Regions from separate parts of the Serratia sp. K1WW1 genome, predicted to be linked through region 1. Evidence: predicted binding sites of a transcription regulator. Region 1 holds the regulator's gene; each other region holds the start of a gene.
The links. Region 1 encodes Fur, which represses iron uptake genes when iron is present. Its sites were predicted from a motif close to ATAATAATGAGAACNACTATCAA; they were not measured.

Region 1 (4,030 bases):
GCCACTCAATGGGCGGCAAAGCAGCGATGGCATTGACCGCGCTAGCCCCGGAGCGGATTGAACGGCTGGTGGCGATCGATATCGCCCCGGTGGATTACGACACTCGCCGCCATGACCAGATCTTTACCGCACTGCAAGCCGTCACCGATGCGGGTATCACCCAGCGTCAGCAGGCTGCGCAGCTCATGCGAGCCACGCTGGATGAAGAAGGCGTGATCCAGTTTCTGTTGAAATCTTTCCATGCTGGCAGTTGGCGGTTCAACCTGCCGGTGCTGATCGAGCAATATGAGAACATTATCGGCTGGCAAGAGGTTCCACCCTGGCCACACCCGACGCTGTTTATCCGTGGTGGCCTCTCGCCTTACGTGCAGGATAGCTACCGCGATGACATCGCCCGCCAGTTCCCGCAGGCACGCGCCTATGTGGTTGCAGGCTCCGGCCACTGGGTCCATGCGGAGAAACCGGACGCCGTATTACGGGCAATTCACCGCTTTATTGACCAGCCCTGAGCTCAAGTGGCGAAAAAACGCGCTAGAGAGAATAGCTTAGCGCGTTTGTAGCTAAGTTAGGCATTGTCGTCGCTCCATCTGCTGGGGTAATATGGCGCGCTATAATTTTGCCACCCTGTCCAGGTGTGAAGCTGCGCTTGGCTGGGGGTGAATTTGGGTTAGGGTTAATTGGCCCGAATTGTGTAAATCGAACCGTCTGGAAGCGTAAACCGCTTTTTGATGCAAACTCCCTTGCAGTAGCGCAACAATGGCAAAAGAACAAACGGATCGCACGACGCTGGATCTGTTCGCAGATGAACGCCGTCCAGGGCGCCCAAAAACCAACCCGCTTTCCCGTGATGAACAGCTTAGAATTAATAAGCGTAATCAGCTACGACGGGACAAAGTGCGTGGATTACGGCGTGTGGAGCTGAAAATCAACGCAGACGCGGTAGATGCTCTCAACAAACTGGCCGACCAGCGCAATATCAGCCGCAGCGAATTGATCGAACAAATGCTGTTGGCCCAACTGGCAGAAGAACAGCCAGAACACTGATCTCTGCTGCCGCACGCGCGGCACGGCGTTAAGGATGACGCCAGATCGGTTCCACCTCCGCAGAGGCATCGCATAAACGCGATAAAACCTCAGGGCAAATTTCTGGCATGATACGCATTTACGGCTGAGCAAACCTGCCCTTGGCAGCGCCTCAGGCCGCGTTTACGCAACACATTCATTTGAATTAAAAGGTTATCTTTACTATGGCTCATGTAGGCATTTTCTTTGGCAGCGACACTGGCAATACCGAAAACATTGCCAAGATGATCCAAAAGACGCTTCAGCAAAAATTCGGCAACGACGTGGCAGAAATCCACGACATCGCCAAAAGCAGCAAAGAAGATCTGGCAGCGTTTGATATCCTGCTGCTCGGTATCCCAACCTGGTACTATGGTGAAGCCCAGTGCGACTGGGATGATTTCTTCCCGACGCTGGAAGACATCGACTTTAACGGCAAGCTGGTGGCGCTGTTTGGCTGTGGCGATCAGGAAGACTACGCGGAATATTTCTGCGATGCGATGGGCACCATCCGCGACATCATTGAACCACGCGGTGCGGCCATCGTCGGCCACTGGCCAACCAAAGGCTACCATTTTGAAGCCTCCAAGGGTCTGGCAGACGATGATCACTTTGTCGGGCTGGCCATTGACGAAGATCGTCAACCTGAGCTGACCAACGAACGTGTAGACGCTTGGGTCAAGCAAATCAGTGAAGAGCTGAGCCTGGCCGAGATCGTCGGCTAAGCCTCTGCCCCGGCGGATACGTAACACATGGTAGGGGCGCCGTATAGCGCGCCCTTCTGTTATCGGCATCACGGATTAGAGCAATAGAAGATACAAGTTTGTAACTTCCTACCTCGCCACGGTAGACTGAGACATCGGTTTATCCCATCCATCAAAGCTTTGCATGATTACCCTGGTAAAGTGCAAAGATAGGTTTGTTAACAACCGGCGGTTTCTATTTGCAGCAACCGGTTCTATAATGAGACGCAATTAACGCTTTGTGCCAACCGATGCCATAGGCGAGAACGCCTCAACTTGATTAGCATAGTAACAGGACTGAATCCGCATGACTGATAACAACTCCGCATTGAAGAAGGCTGGCTTAAAAGTCACTCTTCCGCGACTCAAAATCCTGGAAGTCTTGCAGGATCCGGCATGCCATCACGTCAGTGCGGAAGATCTGTACAAAAAACTGATAGATATGGGCGAAGAAATTGGCCTGGCCACGGTATACCGCGTGCTGAACCAGTTTGACGACGCAGGTATTGTGACCCGCCACAATTTTGAAGGTGGCAAGTCGGTTTTCGAACTGACTCAGCAGCACCACCACGATCACCTGATTTGCCTGGACTGCGGCAAAGTGATCGAGTTCAGCGACGAATCCATCGAAGTGCGTCAGCGCGATATCGCCAAGCAACACGGTATCAAGCTCACCAACCACAGCCTGTACCTGTACGGCCACTGTGAAACCGGTGATTGCCGCGAGAACGAAACGCTGCACAACAAGAACTGATCCTGGTCCGCCAGAACGCGAAAACCGCCTACACGGCGGTTTTTTTATGCCTAAATGACAGATAAAAAAATCCCCGGACAGGCCCGGGGAAAAATATCCACTCAATTATCACAATTGCAGTTTGCTCTCACCTAGCACTATCTCCGCCCATCTACCGACACGTAGGCGGGCGGAGTTCTCACTTACGCTTTCACTGGCTCGGCACGGCTGAAGCGTTTGCCATCCGGGCTAATCGCGCGGATTTGCACATCACCCGCTACCGCAGGGCGCGCTTTATCGTCATAACGCTGCCACTGTTTGCCGCCGTCGGTGGAATATTCAATTCCCAGGCCCGGCAGAGCAATATTTGCCTCCAACTTGCCACCGATGATGCGTGCACCTGGGACCGGCAGGCGATAGCCCACACCCGCTTTATCCATCTTGGCCAGCTCACGTTGGCCAATCAGGTTGGCAAAGCGCAGCCAGTCCTTATCAAGGGTTTTGGTATCGACCTGATGGGTTTCGCCGCCTTTGTACTCACGGCCAGCTTTATAATCCTGCTCCCAGCTGGCGCGGTGCCATGCACGTTCTGCAAGCGACACGGCACGTGGGTAAATCATGTATTCCATCTGCTGGTCGGTACGCACCACTTCGCTCCACAGTTGGGCGGAAAGACCATAGGCGCCCGGCCATGGTTTGTCGCTCTTGGCGGTGAAGTGGTTACCGTCACGGTCAACCGAGGTTTCGGCGTTCTGCGGCAGGTTGTTCGGCGCAAAGCTGAAGATCTTCTGCTCGTCGCTGAAACGGGTGCCCCAGTAGTAACCGTGCTCGTCCGGGCTGACTTCATACGGGAAGTCCATATAGACGTAGTCCGGGTTAGAGATCACCACGTCATAACCCTTGTTCGCCCAGTCGTTAGCCGAGTCGAAGCCACCCCAGTACAGGGTATCCCAGAAGTTCACCGCCACATGGTTGGTCGCGAAGGCCTTCGAGTCTTTGGCATCTTTCAGGCCATCTTGCCACGCCTGCATTCTGTCAATACCGTGCGCTTTCACCAACTGGCTGACTTCCAGACCGAAGTAGCTCGGCAAGTGTTCCATATCTTCCACTTTGCCGTCTTTGATGATGGCCTGGCAAACCTGCGACTTGGCCCACGGCTTGTCTTCTTTGCTCAGATCAAGGATGCCCTTGCCCGCTTCCGGGTTTTTCACGTCGGTATAGCCAGCGCCCAGACGGATGTTCTTCGCTTCGTCCCCACCAAAGTGCCAGGTTTTCAGCGGTTGACCGGCCTCTTTGTGCATCTGGGCCACTTCACCAATCACTTTGTCCACGAAGTTCTTGGACGAATCCAGGCATGGATTCAGGTAGCTCTGGCGGTTGAAGTATTGCACCGAGGTGGTGTTGGAGGTATCGGTCGGATCCACCAGGCGGAACTCGTTAGCCTCTTTCTCTTTCCCTTCGGCAAGCAGTTTCTTGTAGCGAGCTTCCATAG
Region 2 (4,030 bases), 2.5 Mb from region 1:
GCAGCGAGCTGTTTCGTTCCAAGCGCCGTCTGCGCCGTGAGCAGTTGGCGCTGGCCGACGTGCGTTCGCTGGACGATGCCTCCGAACTGGCGCAAAGCTTCTCGCAAGAGAGCATCAGTGCGGTGCTGCTGCAAGACGCGCAGAACGAACTGGAACTGTCGGCGGCCTCTAACGACAACAACGGTATTAAAGAGCGTACCGGTTTCCGTCTGGAACGCCGCGTAGCGGCCTACGGGCGTCAGCTGGGGCGCGGCAATGGCTTCCTGGCCACCATCGGCGCCATTTCACCGTTTGTCGGCCTGTTCGGTACCGTATGGGGCATCATGAACAGCTTTATCGGCATTGCCCATTCGCAAACCACTAACCTGGCGGTCGTTGCCCCGGGGATTGCAGAAGCCTTGCTGGCCACCGCGCTCGGTCTGGTTGCAGCTATCCCTGCGGTAGTGATCTACAACATCTTTGCTCGCGTCATCGGCGGCCACCGTGCTCAGGTGGGCGATGTGGCGGCGCAGGTGCTGCTGCTGTTGGGCCGCGATCTGGATCTGGCGGCCTCGGCCGATGCCAAACGTTCGCAGCATGCGCACCAACTGCGGGTGGGGTGAGTTATGGCGATGCGCTTAAATGAAGATCTGGACGACAGCGGCGAACTGCATGAAATCAACGTGACGCCGTTTATCGACGTCATGCTGGTGCTGTTGATCATCTTTATGGTGGCTGCGCCGCTGGCAACGGTAGATATTCGTGTCGATCTGCCTGCTTCTTCCGCTAAACCGCAGCCGCGTCCGGAAAAACCGGTGTTCCTGTCGGTGAAGGCAGACAAGCAGCTGTACGTGGGCGATGAGCCAGTGACGGCGGAACAGCTGACGGCGGTGCTGGATCAACGCACGCAGGCAAATAAAGAAACCACCATCTTCTTCCAGGCGGACAAGACCGTAGATTATGAAACGCTGATGAGCGTGATGGATACGCTACGCAAAGCCGGCTACCTGAAAGTGGGGCTGGTGGGAATGGAAGGCGTGGCCAAGTAATCTGAAGCTCAGCCATTTCCTCTTCTTCGGGTTGCCTAACTCGAAGAAGAGGGTGCTATTACCCTGCTACCACCACGAAATCTGCACCACAGCTTAATCTTCCTCCCCAATCCCACAAATCTTACATGTGGGGCGCTATCTGCCGCGCCCGATCCACAGCATCATAATTATAACTTATTGTATTTTAATAATAATTATCAGTTCTCTTTATTGCCTGCGGTTTCCCCAGAACTATGGAGAAATTGTGAATTTACGCTTTCCTGCGTTTAAATATGAATGCTTATCATTACAATTCTCAATTACAAGAATAGTTACAAATATTATTATCTACTTTAAATAAAAGGGATTATTTCGATGGTTATACCTAAAAAAAACAGACTGCAACCTGGTGCGATCCTGCTGGCGGGGCTTTTCAGTAGCGGTGGGATGGCGGCAGAGGAGGTGCCAGTAGAAGACAGCGAGACCATGGTGGTGCGTGCCACCGCGGCGGAAGAACTGAAACAACAGCCTGGGGTTTCGATTATCACCGCCGAGGATATACGCAAAACGCCACCGGTCAACGACCTGTCCGACATCATTCGCAGAATGCCAGGTGTCAACCTTACCGGCAACAGCGCTAGCGGTAGCCGAGGTAACAATCGGCAGATTGATATAAGGGGAATGGGGCCGGAAAACACCCTGATCCTGATCGACGGTGTCCCGGCAACCTCTCGTGATTCAGTGCGTTATAGCTGGCGTGGCGAAAGGGATACCCGTGGCGATACCAACTGGGTGCCCGCAGAAATGGTTGAACGCATTGAGGTGTTACGTGGCCCGGCGGCAGCCCGCTATGGCTCGGGTGCAGCTGGCGGGGTGGTTAATATTATTACCAAACGCCCAACCAAAGATTGGCATGGCACGCTTTCGCTGTTTACCAACCAGCCCGAAAACAACAAGGAAGGGGCGACCAACCGCGCCAACTTCAGTTTAAGCGGCCCGCTGGTCAGTGACGTGCTGACCATGCGCCTGTTCGGTAACATCAATAAAACCGATGCCGATGCCTATGACATCAACACCCAGCAGAACGGTTCCTATGCCGCAGGGCGTGAAGGCGTCAGAAACAAAGATATCAATGCCTCACTCTCCTGGAAAATAGACCCGCAGCAGATCCTCGATTTTGACTATGCCTACAGCCGCCAGGGCAATATCTACGCTGGCGATACCCAATACAGCAATGGCAATCTCAGCCCAGGCGATCTGGTGGCTTCGCTGTATGGCCAGGAAACTAACCGCCTGTATCGCCAGAGCTACGGTATTACCCATAATGGCATCTGGGACTGGGGCCAATCCCGGCTGAACTTTAACTATGAGAAAACCAACAATACCCGTCTGGCGGAGGGGACGACCGGCCGTGTCGAAGGCATGATCAACGACGACACCTATAACACTAGCCGTCTGGAGAATTACCGTACCGGTGGTGAGCTGAATATCCCGCTGGATCTGCTGTTTGAGCAGAACGTCACGCTGGGTGCAGAGTGGAACCGTGAAAAGCTTAACGATCCGGCATCCATGCAGATGACCGATCAAAGCGGTGTTGTCATTAATGGCGTCTCTGGCGATCCTTCTGAGCGCAGCGCTAAAAACAGCGCCGATATCAGCTCACTCTATTTTGAGGACAATATTGAGCCGATAGAGGGCACCTTCGTGATCCCCGGCCTGCGCTTCGACTATCACAATAAATATGGCGCTAACTGGAGCCCTAGCCTGAACATTTCGCAGGAGCTTGGCGAGTATTTCAAACTGAAGGCCGGTATCGCCCGAGCCTTTAAAGCGCCAAACCTGTACCAGTCCAGCGAAGGCTATCTGTTATCCACCCGTGGTAACGGGTGCCCGAAGGACATAGTTTCAGGCAGCTGCTATCTGCTGGGGAATAACGATCTGGATCCGGAAACCAGCGTTAACAAAGAGATCGGCCTGGAATTTACCTGGGCAGGTTACGATGCAGGCATCACCTATTTCCGTAACGACTATAAAAACAAGATCGTAGCGGGCACCGAGATTGTTGGCTATGCCTCCAACGGTTACAACATCTTGCGTTGGGAAAACGGCGGTAAGGCGCTGGTCGAAGGGTTGGAGGGCAATCTGGTGGTGCCGTTGGTTGAGGACATGCTTACCTGGCGCACCAACGCGACCTATATGATCACCTCCGAAAACAAGGATACCGGTAATCCTCTGTCGGTGATCCCCAAGTATACGGTGAATACCCTGCTGGATTATCAGGTCACCGATAAGCTCTCCACCAACCTGAATTGGACGATGTATGGTCGGCAAAAGCCGCGTGAATATGCGGAGATCCGTAACGAAGCCGGCACGCTTTCCACTCAGGAAGTTGGGGCTTATTCGGTGGTGGGCATTGGCGTCAATTACGATTTGATGAAGGATCTGAGCCTGAAAACCGGCGTCACCAACCTGTTCGACAAACAGATCTACCGTGAAAACGAAGGGGCTTCGACCTACAACGAACCGGGCCGGGCCTATTACGCGGGCCTGACCCTGTCGTTCTAATCGCGGCTGGTATGACGTATCCCCTCTGGCGAGGGGATACCATTAGCCACGCGCATGTGCCGCAGCGCGGGTGATTTGCTCATCGGAAGGGCGCACGCCGGTGTACAACACAAACTGCTCCAGAGCCTGTAAAGCGATCACTTCGGCACCGGTCACCACCTGCAAACCCTGCTCACGGGCATAGCGGATCAGCGGGGTTTCTGCTGGCAGTGCAACCACGTCGAAAGCGATCTTGGCAGCCTTGATGGTGGCCGGTTCAAAGGCCAACTGCTCGGCTTCGCTACCGCCCGCCATGCCGATTGGCGTGACGTTAATCACCATCTCAACCTGCAAATCGCCTACTTCTGGCTGCCACTGATAACCATACTGTGCAGCCAGTGCCTGGCCCGCCTGTGGGTTGCGCGCAATGATATGGCCATTCTTGAACCCTGCATCGCGCAGGGCGGCGGTCACCGCTT
Region 3 (4,030 bases), 2.2 Mb from region 1:
CGCTTCAGGAAGGATCCAGTACAGCACGACGCCCGATTCCGCCACACCATTCAGGCGCGCGCATTCACTGGCAGGAGATTGTGACGCGCGGATAACTCCGAGGCGGATCAACTTGATGTTCTGAGCCAGAGAGACGCTGAGCAGCGTCAGGATCGGCAGAATAAACTGCGGCCACTGCGCCCACAGCGATTGGGTTGGCGAGATTAACGATAATGCAGGCAGCCACTGCAGCGTTAACGCAAACGCCACCACCAGCAGCATTCCGGTAACAAACTCAGGCAGCGCCAGCAGCCCCAGCGACAACAGACCGATCAGCCTGTCGATGACACTTCCCGGATGGAGCCCACAGTACACGCCTGCGGTACATGCCAGTATCACCAGTAACAGACTGGCGCTGGCTCCCAATGCCAGTGAGAAACGCCCGCGCTCCCACAGCAACGCACTGACCGGACGGTCATTCAGATAGCTGGTTCCCCAGTCGCCCCGTATGACGCCACTGGCCCAGTACAGATAGCGCACCGCGATGGGTTGATCCAGCCCCATTTGCGTGCGTAAGACGTTAACCTGCTCACGGCTGCCCTTGCCAGCCAGGCGTTGGGTGGCTGCATCCCCCTTTACCAGTGACATGGCACTGAAAATAATCACCGAAACCAACCACAGGGTTAAGATCGCCTGCGCAGTCCGCCAAAGCAAGCGCTTAATCGAGCCGCGTAACATCATGCAGAATGCAGCCAGGCATCGCGCAGTAGCGGATAATCGAAGAAGCCCGCCGCTTTAACGCCAAATACCCCAGGCGCGGATGCGGCAACAGAAGGGATGCGCGCAAAGATCGCATCGCCGCCCTGTTGCCATAGGTAGTGCTGAACATCTGCAACGCGTTGGCGCAACGCATCACCGCGTGCGGCCTGCATGGCATTCATCAGGCTTTCGAGCTGTGGCGTCGCGGGGCCGGTGAAGGACCAGGGCGCAGCGGAACCGTAATAAAACGGCAGCGCGACCGGCAGCGGCATCGGCCGGTAGAGATTGGTTTGCAGCGGCGTGTTGAGCAGCAGATTGAAATCGCTGTAGTAATCGGCCGCGGGAACGCGATCCAGGCCAAGATCAAAACCCGCCCCTTTTGCCTGTCGCAGCAGCAAGGTGGCGCTTTCAGCGGTGCCATATTCATAGTCACTGGTACGGATCGTGGCGGTGACAGACTTTATGCCCGCCTTTTGCAGCAGAGAGCGGGAGCGATCGGGATCGTAATGGCGCACAGGCAAATCCGCATTGAACCAGGGTTGCCCGACCCCCAGCGTATCGTTAGCCACTTCGCCCAGCCCCATGGTCACGGCGCGCACCATTGTTTCACGGTCAATGGCGTACTTCAGCGCCTCCACCACCTCAGGCTGGTTAAACGGGGCTTTGCTGAGATTCATGCTGAACCCCAGATTACTCATTGCCGATGGCGGCGAGTGCCAAAGCTTCAATGCCGGGTTGGCCTGTTCTGCACGTGCGATTAACAACGCCATGCCGCCCACATAATCAAACTGCCCCGCTTTCAGACCGTTGAGACGGGCTGCGGTGTCGCTGATGGCGTAGAGCTGTATCTCATCCAGCCACGGACCGCCGTTATCTGCATCCCAATAATCGGCTCGCGCCTGTAAAACGCTTTTATCCTGTGACCAGGATTGCAACGTATAAGGGCCGCTGCCGATGGCGGCGCTAAAGTCCTGCGTATTTTCCGGGAAAATGAAGATCGACTGGGCCAGTAATAAATCAAAGGAACCTACTGGTTTATGCAGCTGCAGCGTGAGCGTGTGATCGTCTTCGATGCGCGAGGCGGTAAGGTCGAGCGGTTTCAGCCAGCCACTCTGGCTACCCGGCTGGCTCATCCAGGTACGCAGACTGAACATCACATCTCTACTGGTGAGTTTACGGCCATCACTAAATGTGACGCCTTGGCGAATTTTAAGCGCCCAGCGTGTGGCATCACTGTTGGGCTCTGCTGACTCCATCAGGCGCCAAACGATATGCTGATTGTCTATTTCGGCTAATGAGTCCCACACCAAGCGGGCACGTACATAATCAATGTTGCTATTGGTGGATCGCAATACGCTTGTGGAATCATTGCTGGAACCAGCAAAGGCGGCCCGTAACACGCCACCTCTGTCAGGCTTGGGGTCGTCAGCCCATGCCAACGGTAAAATTGCGTTGCTTAGCACGATCCCCGCGCTAATACCCATCGTTTTTATCAGTGCTCTTCTGGTTAAACCCTGTTTCATTCCCCTGCCTCTCCCTGAACAAAAACCTGAAATTTCCGCTTCATTATTGACCATAGCATATGTTATATCATTACAATAATACAAACGATATTGATAATCATTACCAACAAAAACATAAAAATACTTTCTGAAATTTCTATCTGGCAAGGGATTACTATGGAACGTACCACATTGTATTTGGCAGGAAAAAAACTCACTCAACTTGCTGTAACGGGTCTTTCACTCCTTACTCTCGCACTGCAAAGTACCTGGGCACAGCAGAACAATTCAACGTTGACTGTCATCGCACAGGAAGAGGGATCACGCAGCAGCAAGCTTTCCGCCAAAGTGAGCAGCAGCGCCACCAAAACCGCGACACCGCTGGTGGAAACACCGCAATCGGTCTCGGTGATCACCCGCCAGCAGATGGATGATCAAAACACACGCAGTCTGAACGAAGCGCTCCGCTATACACCTGGCGTGGCCTCGGAACAGTGGGGAGGCGTGACCGCCTTCGATCAATTCACCCTTCGCGGACTTAACTACGGTGACACAGGTTATTCCGACGTGTTTCAGGATGGCTTGCGCAATACCAACGGCCTGTTATTCGGGGTGCAACAGGTCGATCCTTTCCTGCTAGAGCAGGTTGACGTGCTGCGTGGACCCGCATCGGTGCTTTACGGCCTCTCCAATCCTGGCGGCGTCATCGCACTGACCAGCAAACTGCCGACGCGAGAGACCATTCGCCATATCGAAGTAGAAGGCGGTAGCTCTAATTACGGCCGGGTTGGTGTGGATTTTGGTGGTGCGCTGAATGACAACGGCAGCGTCCTGTACCGTCTCGTTGCCACAGGACATCTCGCCGATGGCATGCAACAAGACGCCAAACTCAAAGGCTATGCGCTGGGCCCCTCAATCACTTTTAATCCTGACGACAACAACAGCCTGACGCTTTACTCACGCTTCCAGTACGATCCCGATCTCGGCGTCATTACTTCGCTGCCCGCTTACGGCACCCTGTTCCCTAATCCCAATGGCAAACTGCCACTAGATGCCTATCCTGGCGAGCCGGACCATAGCACCTATAGCCGCAAGCAGTCGGCGGTGGGATACAGCTATAGCCATAATTTCAACGAAGACTGGTCAACGGTTCTGAAGGGGCGCTATTTTGGCGAGACATCGAATTATGATGCGGTGGTGATGTTGGGACTGAACGACGATATGCGCACCATCAGCCGTAATACCGCAGTCTCCGATGAGCGTTACAACACCCTCAATGTTGATCATCAGATCCACGGTTTTTTCGACACTGGCGCGTTAAATCATGAACTGCTGACTGGCGTGAGCGTTGATCATATGCGCGGACACACCAATTACGGCAGTGGCAGTGTCTCATCTCTGGATATCTTCCATCCTGTCTACGGCGTGGCGGAGTATGGCCCAACCGCGTGGTGGCAGGATAGCCGTGTATCTTCCACACAAACCGGTCTCTACTGGCAAGACCAGATCGCCTGGCAGCAGTGGCGTACCACGCTGGGGATCCGCCACGACTGGAGCAAAATCATCAACAAAGATTTTCTTTATGGTCAGAATTATGAGCAGCACGACCAGGCAACCACTGGTCGTATCGGTCTGAATTATCTGTTCAGCAATGGCATCTCGCCTTACTTCACCTGGGCGCAATCCTTCCAACCAGTAGCAGGCCTCTCGCGCGAACAAAAACCCTTCAAGCCCAGCCGCGGTGAACTCTATGAGTTTGGCGTGAAATATCAGCCACCGGGCACCACCAC
Region 4 (4,030 bases), 1.9 Mb from region 1:
GCCAGAATCTGATTACATGAATACGGAGCAGCGGGCGTTTTTCCGCCAACGCCTATTGGACGAGCAACAAAAACTCTGGCAGCACATCGAGGTGCTGAAACGTGATATCGACAGCGGCGATATAAGCGGTGACGAAGCGGATAAAGCCGCGCGCGAAGAAGATCTGCGCCTGCTGTTCCGCCAATTGGATCGGGAAACCCGCCTGCTGCCCAAGATGGCCGCCGCCCTGCAGCGCCTGGAAACCGGTGATTTTGGTTATTGCCTTGAAACGGGTGAGCCTATCGGCCTGCCACGCCTGTTATTGCGCCCCACGGCAGAGCTGAGTATTGAAGCCAAAACCGCACAAGAAATGCGCGAACCCCATATGCGTAAAAGCAAGTCGACTTCATTTTGAGCAAACGCACACTAACATGTTGGTATAGGTGGAGGTTTTAGCGTTTTACCGTTGACCTGATGAGCGGCTTCGGCTTTGATGAAGGTATCACTCACAGAGAGACGTACGCGCCATGGAACAATTACGAGGTTTGTACCCGCCATTATCCGCCTATGACAGCGGTTGGCTGGATACTGGAGATGGGCACCGGATCTACTGGGAGCTGAGCGGCAATCCAAACGGTAAGCCTGCGGTATTTATCCACGGCGGGCCTGGCGGTGGTAGCGCACCTTATCATCGCCAGCTGTTCGACCCGCAGCGCTATAAGGTTTTGCTGTTCGATCAGCGCGGCTGTGGCCGTTCCAAACCGCATGCCAGCCTGGACAATAACACTACCTGGCACCTGGTCGACGATCTCGAAAGACTGCGTGTCATGGCCGGAGTGGACCAGTGGCTGGTCTTTGGTGGCTCCTGGGGTTCCACGCTGGCGCTGGCCTATGCACAGACGCATCCGCAACGCGTCAGCGAGATGGTGCTGCGGGGCATCTTCACGCTGCGTAAGCAGGAACTGAGTTGGTATTATCAAGACGGCGCTTCCCGCTTCTTCCCGGATAAATGGGAGCGAGTGCTGTCTATCCTTTCGGAGGAAGAACGCAAGGACGTGATTACAGCCTACCGTCAACGCCTGACTTCACCGGATCTGCAAGTGCAGCTTGAGGCTGCCAAACTGTGGAGCGTGTGGGAAGGGGAAACGGTAACGCTGTTGCCAAGCGGTGCTTCCGCCTCCTTTGGCGAAGATGATTTCGCGCTGGCCTTTGCCCGTATTGAGAACCACTACTTTAGCCATCAGGGTTTTCTCGACAGCGATGACCAGCTGTTGAGCAACGTCCCGCTGATCCGTCATATTCCGGCGGTGATCGTCCATGGCCGTTACGATATGGCCTGTCAGGTACAAAACGCCTGGGATCTGGCCAAGGCCTGGCCAGAGGCTGAACTGCATATTGTCGAAGGGGCAGGGCACTCCACGGATGAACCGGGTATTTTGCACCAGTTGATGCTGGCTACCGACCGTTTCGCTGGCCCCTCACCCCAACCCTCTCCCACAGGGAGAGGGAGCTGTTAGCCCCTGCTCATTTGGAAGTAAATCGGTAGCTTTAGCAAAATCGATCGCCTCCTCTGCTGGCTACCGACCGTTTTGCACAACCCTTTCCCACTGGGAGAGGGAGCCGTTATTGGAGGTAAATCGGTAACTCTAGTAAAATCGGTCATCTCCTCATCCAAGGTGAGTCGCGAGAAATTTCAAACACACTCGATCGGTTCCCTCTCCCTGTGGGAGAGGGTTAGGGTGAGGGGCCATTACTTCATTTTAGGTTCGTAAGGCAGGCGAGAGAATTTGTGTGATTCGACGCGATAGTGCATCACTCGCTCGCGGAAGTAGTCCTGCAGATGCTTTGGCTGCTCGCGTTCCACCATCTCAGGGATCACCGGCATATTGTAGCGTTCCTTGAATGCCACTCCAGACGCGGCCAGATCAACGTTCACCTTGTCCATCTCGTCTTTGGAAAGTTCTGCCAGATTGTAACCCATGGGATCCTCCTTCTAGTGTGTAACGGCAACTCAGCGCAGAAGGTAATCTACCGTGCCGCGCTTGGCAAGCTTCTCAAGCCAACATATCCCTGCCATCTTCAGACTCTGGGCGTAGAGTCATTACAAAAAGCAGGGTGATATAATGTTTAAGTCTAACGTTATTGGTTTATTTTGTTAAATAAGAATGATTCGTCTTCCTGTAAATATAAAGATGAAAATGATTATCATAATAATTTAATGTTAAATTGTGTTTTTTATAACGCATTGAATTTATAGGTAAATTAACTTTAAAATAAATGAATGTAAATCAAGTGTTTTTATTTTGTGTTAATCAAGGCATAATGCGGTCAATTAAGTTTATGACCTGCAAAAATAATAGGGATCCTCATGCTAACGCAAGCAATGACCACGAAACTGAATGAGCAACTGAATCTGGAATTCTATTCCGCCAATTTGTATTTGCAAATGAGCGCCTGGTGCAGCGATAAAGGCTTCGAAGGTGCCGCCGCATTCCTTAAAGAACATTCACGCGAAGAGATGCAGCACATGCAGCGTCTGTTCGACTACCTCAGTGATACCGGGGCTTTGCCGCTGATCGGCAGCATTTCTGCACCACCGGTAGAGTTTGGATCACTGGCGGACGTTTTCCAGCAGACTTACGAGCATGAGCAACTGATCACTCGTCAAATCAATGAACTGGCGCACGTGGCTATGACCACACAAGACTACTCAACCTTCAACTTCCTGCAATGGTACGTTGCCGAGCAGCACGAAGAAGAGAAGCTGTTCAAATCCGTGCTGGACAAGTTGGCGCTGGTAGGCAGCAGCGGCAAGGCACTGTTCTTCATTGATAAAGATCTGAAGAGAATGGGTGCTGAGGCAGTAAGTGGTAACGGCCAGGCCTGATAACCCGCTTTTGTCATCAATCTGAAAACCGCGTACTTTTCACCGTACGCGGTTTTTTTTGCCCTGCGTTTATCGAACTGCTATAGCGATACGTGCTGCCAGATCGCAAAATATCAGTGATGTGCTCGACTTGCCGATTCACCGTCGTTATGATTTAACGCGATACGCTACCGGGAGGTAGAGAGTTATAACAGTGAGTTACCCACTCCTTCTGCTGTTTACCCGTGGCGCAATCACAGTGGTGGGTTGAGGCTGCGGAAACATCGCTCCGCGTAACCGGTCTTGGCCCTTATCACCTACATAATTGATAAAGGACTCCTCCGTGATCGCTAAAATTCGTTCATCCTATCGCCTGCTTTCCACCATTTTTGTCCTGTTTGTCGGCTTGTCTTCTCAGCAGGCGTTGGCGCATGCCCACCTGAAAGTACAGACTCCGGCGGCAGACGCCACCGTCAGCTCCGCGCCAAAAGTGCTGACGCTGAATTTCTCTGAAGGCATTGAGCCTAACTTCAGCGGTGTCAAAGTGACCGGCCCAGATAACGCTGTGGTTAAAACCGGCAAGCTGGATCTGGATCCAAGCAACAACACCCAGGTTAACGTACCGATTGAAAGTGAACTGGCTGCGGGGAAATACCAGGTCAGCTGGCACGTGGTTTCCGTTGACGGTCATAAAACCAAAGGTCAGTACAGCTTTACCGTTAACTAAGCTATGACTCTGGCGACCCTGTTTGTGCTGTGTCGCTTTGTGCACTTTACGGCGGTGATGCTGATGTTTGGCGTCAGCCTGTTCACCGCCGTCCTGTCGCCACAGCGCCTCTCCCCGATAATCACCCGCGATTTGCGCCCGCTGCTGCTCGCCTCGACCTGGATCTCCGCATTAACCGCCTTGCTGATGCTGGCCATTCAGGCTGGATTGATGGGCGATGGCTGGGCGGATACCTGGCAATTGAGCATTTGGTGGGCGGTGTTGGGCACCACCTTTGGTGAGGCCTGGCGCTGGCATCTGGGTTTTTCCCTGCTGGCCTTGTTAGCCTTGCTGTTGCCTGCGGCAAAGCGGGGGCAAGCGCTAGCGATGTGCTCGGCACTGTTACTGATCAATATGGCGTTTATCGGCCATGCGGCGATGCATGCGGGCATATTGGGAATTGCACACCGAGTTAACCA

Region 2: the regulator Fur is predicted to act here: its motif matches at 1,305-1,327, upstream of ACX9GU_RS03865 (TonB-dependent siderophore receptor).
Region 3: the regulator Fur is predicted to act here: its motif matches at 2,346-2,368, upstream of ACX9GU_RS09645 (TonB-dependent siderophore receptor).
Region 4: the regulator Fur is predicted to act here: its motif matches at 2,172-2,194, upstream of ftnA (non-heme ferritin).

What each region holds. Positions count from the first base shown of each region.
Region 1 covers NZ_CM147697.1:4,298,140-4,302,169, forward strand. The annotation lists gene ybfF (esterase) at 1-509, shown strand, start outside; gene ybfE (LexA regulated protein) at 757-1,044, shown strand; gene fldA (flavodoxin FldA) at 1,248-1,787, shown strand; gene fur (ferric iron uptake transcriptional regulator) at 2,113-2,559, shown strand; gene ACX9GU_RS19480 (beta-N-acetylhexosaminidase) at 2,742-4,030, opposite strand, start outside.
Region 2 covers NZ_CM147697.1:842,948-846,977, forward strand. The annotation lists gene exbB (tol-pal system-associated acyl-CoA thioesterase) at 1-602, shown strand, start outside; gene exbD (TonB system transport protein ExbD) at 606-1,028, shown strand; gene ACX9GU_RS03865 (TonB-dependent siderophore receptor) at 1,383-3,572, shown strand; gene ACX9GU_RS03870 (shikimate 5-dehydrogenase) at 3,615-4,030, opposite strand, start outside.
Region 3 covers NZ_CM147697.1:2,132,264-2,136,293, reverse strand. The annotation lists gene ACX9GU_RS09655 (ABC transporter permease) at 1-720, opposite strand, end outside; gene ACX9GU_RS09650 (ABC transporter substrate-binding protein) at 717-2,261, opposite strand; gene ACX9GU_RS09645 (TonB-dependent siderophore receptor) at 2,418-4,030, shown strand, end outside.
Region 4 covers NZ_CM147697.1:2,445,858-2,449,887, forward strand. The annotation lists gene ACX9GU_RS11045 (TraR/DksA C4-type zinc finger protein) at 1-394, shown strand, start outside; gene pip (prolyl aminopeptidase) at 507-1,496, shown strand; gene ACX9GU_RS11055 (DNA polymerase III subunit theta) at 1,730-1,960, opposite strand; gene ftnA (non-heme ferritin) at 2,348-2,866, shown strand; gene yobA (CopC domain-containing protein YobA) at 3,189-3,572, shown strand; gene copD (copper homeostasis membrane protein CopD) at 3,576-4,030, shown strand, end outside.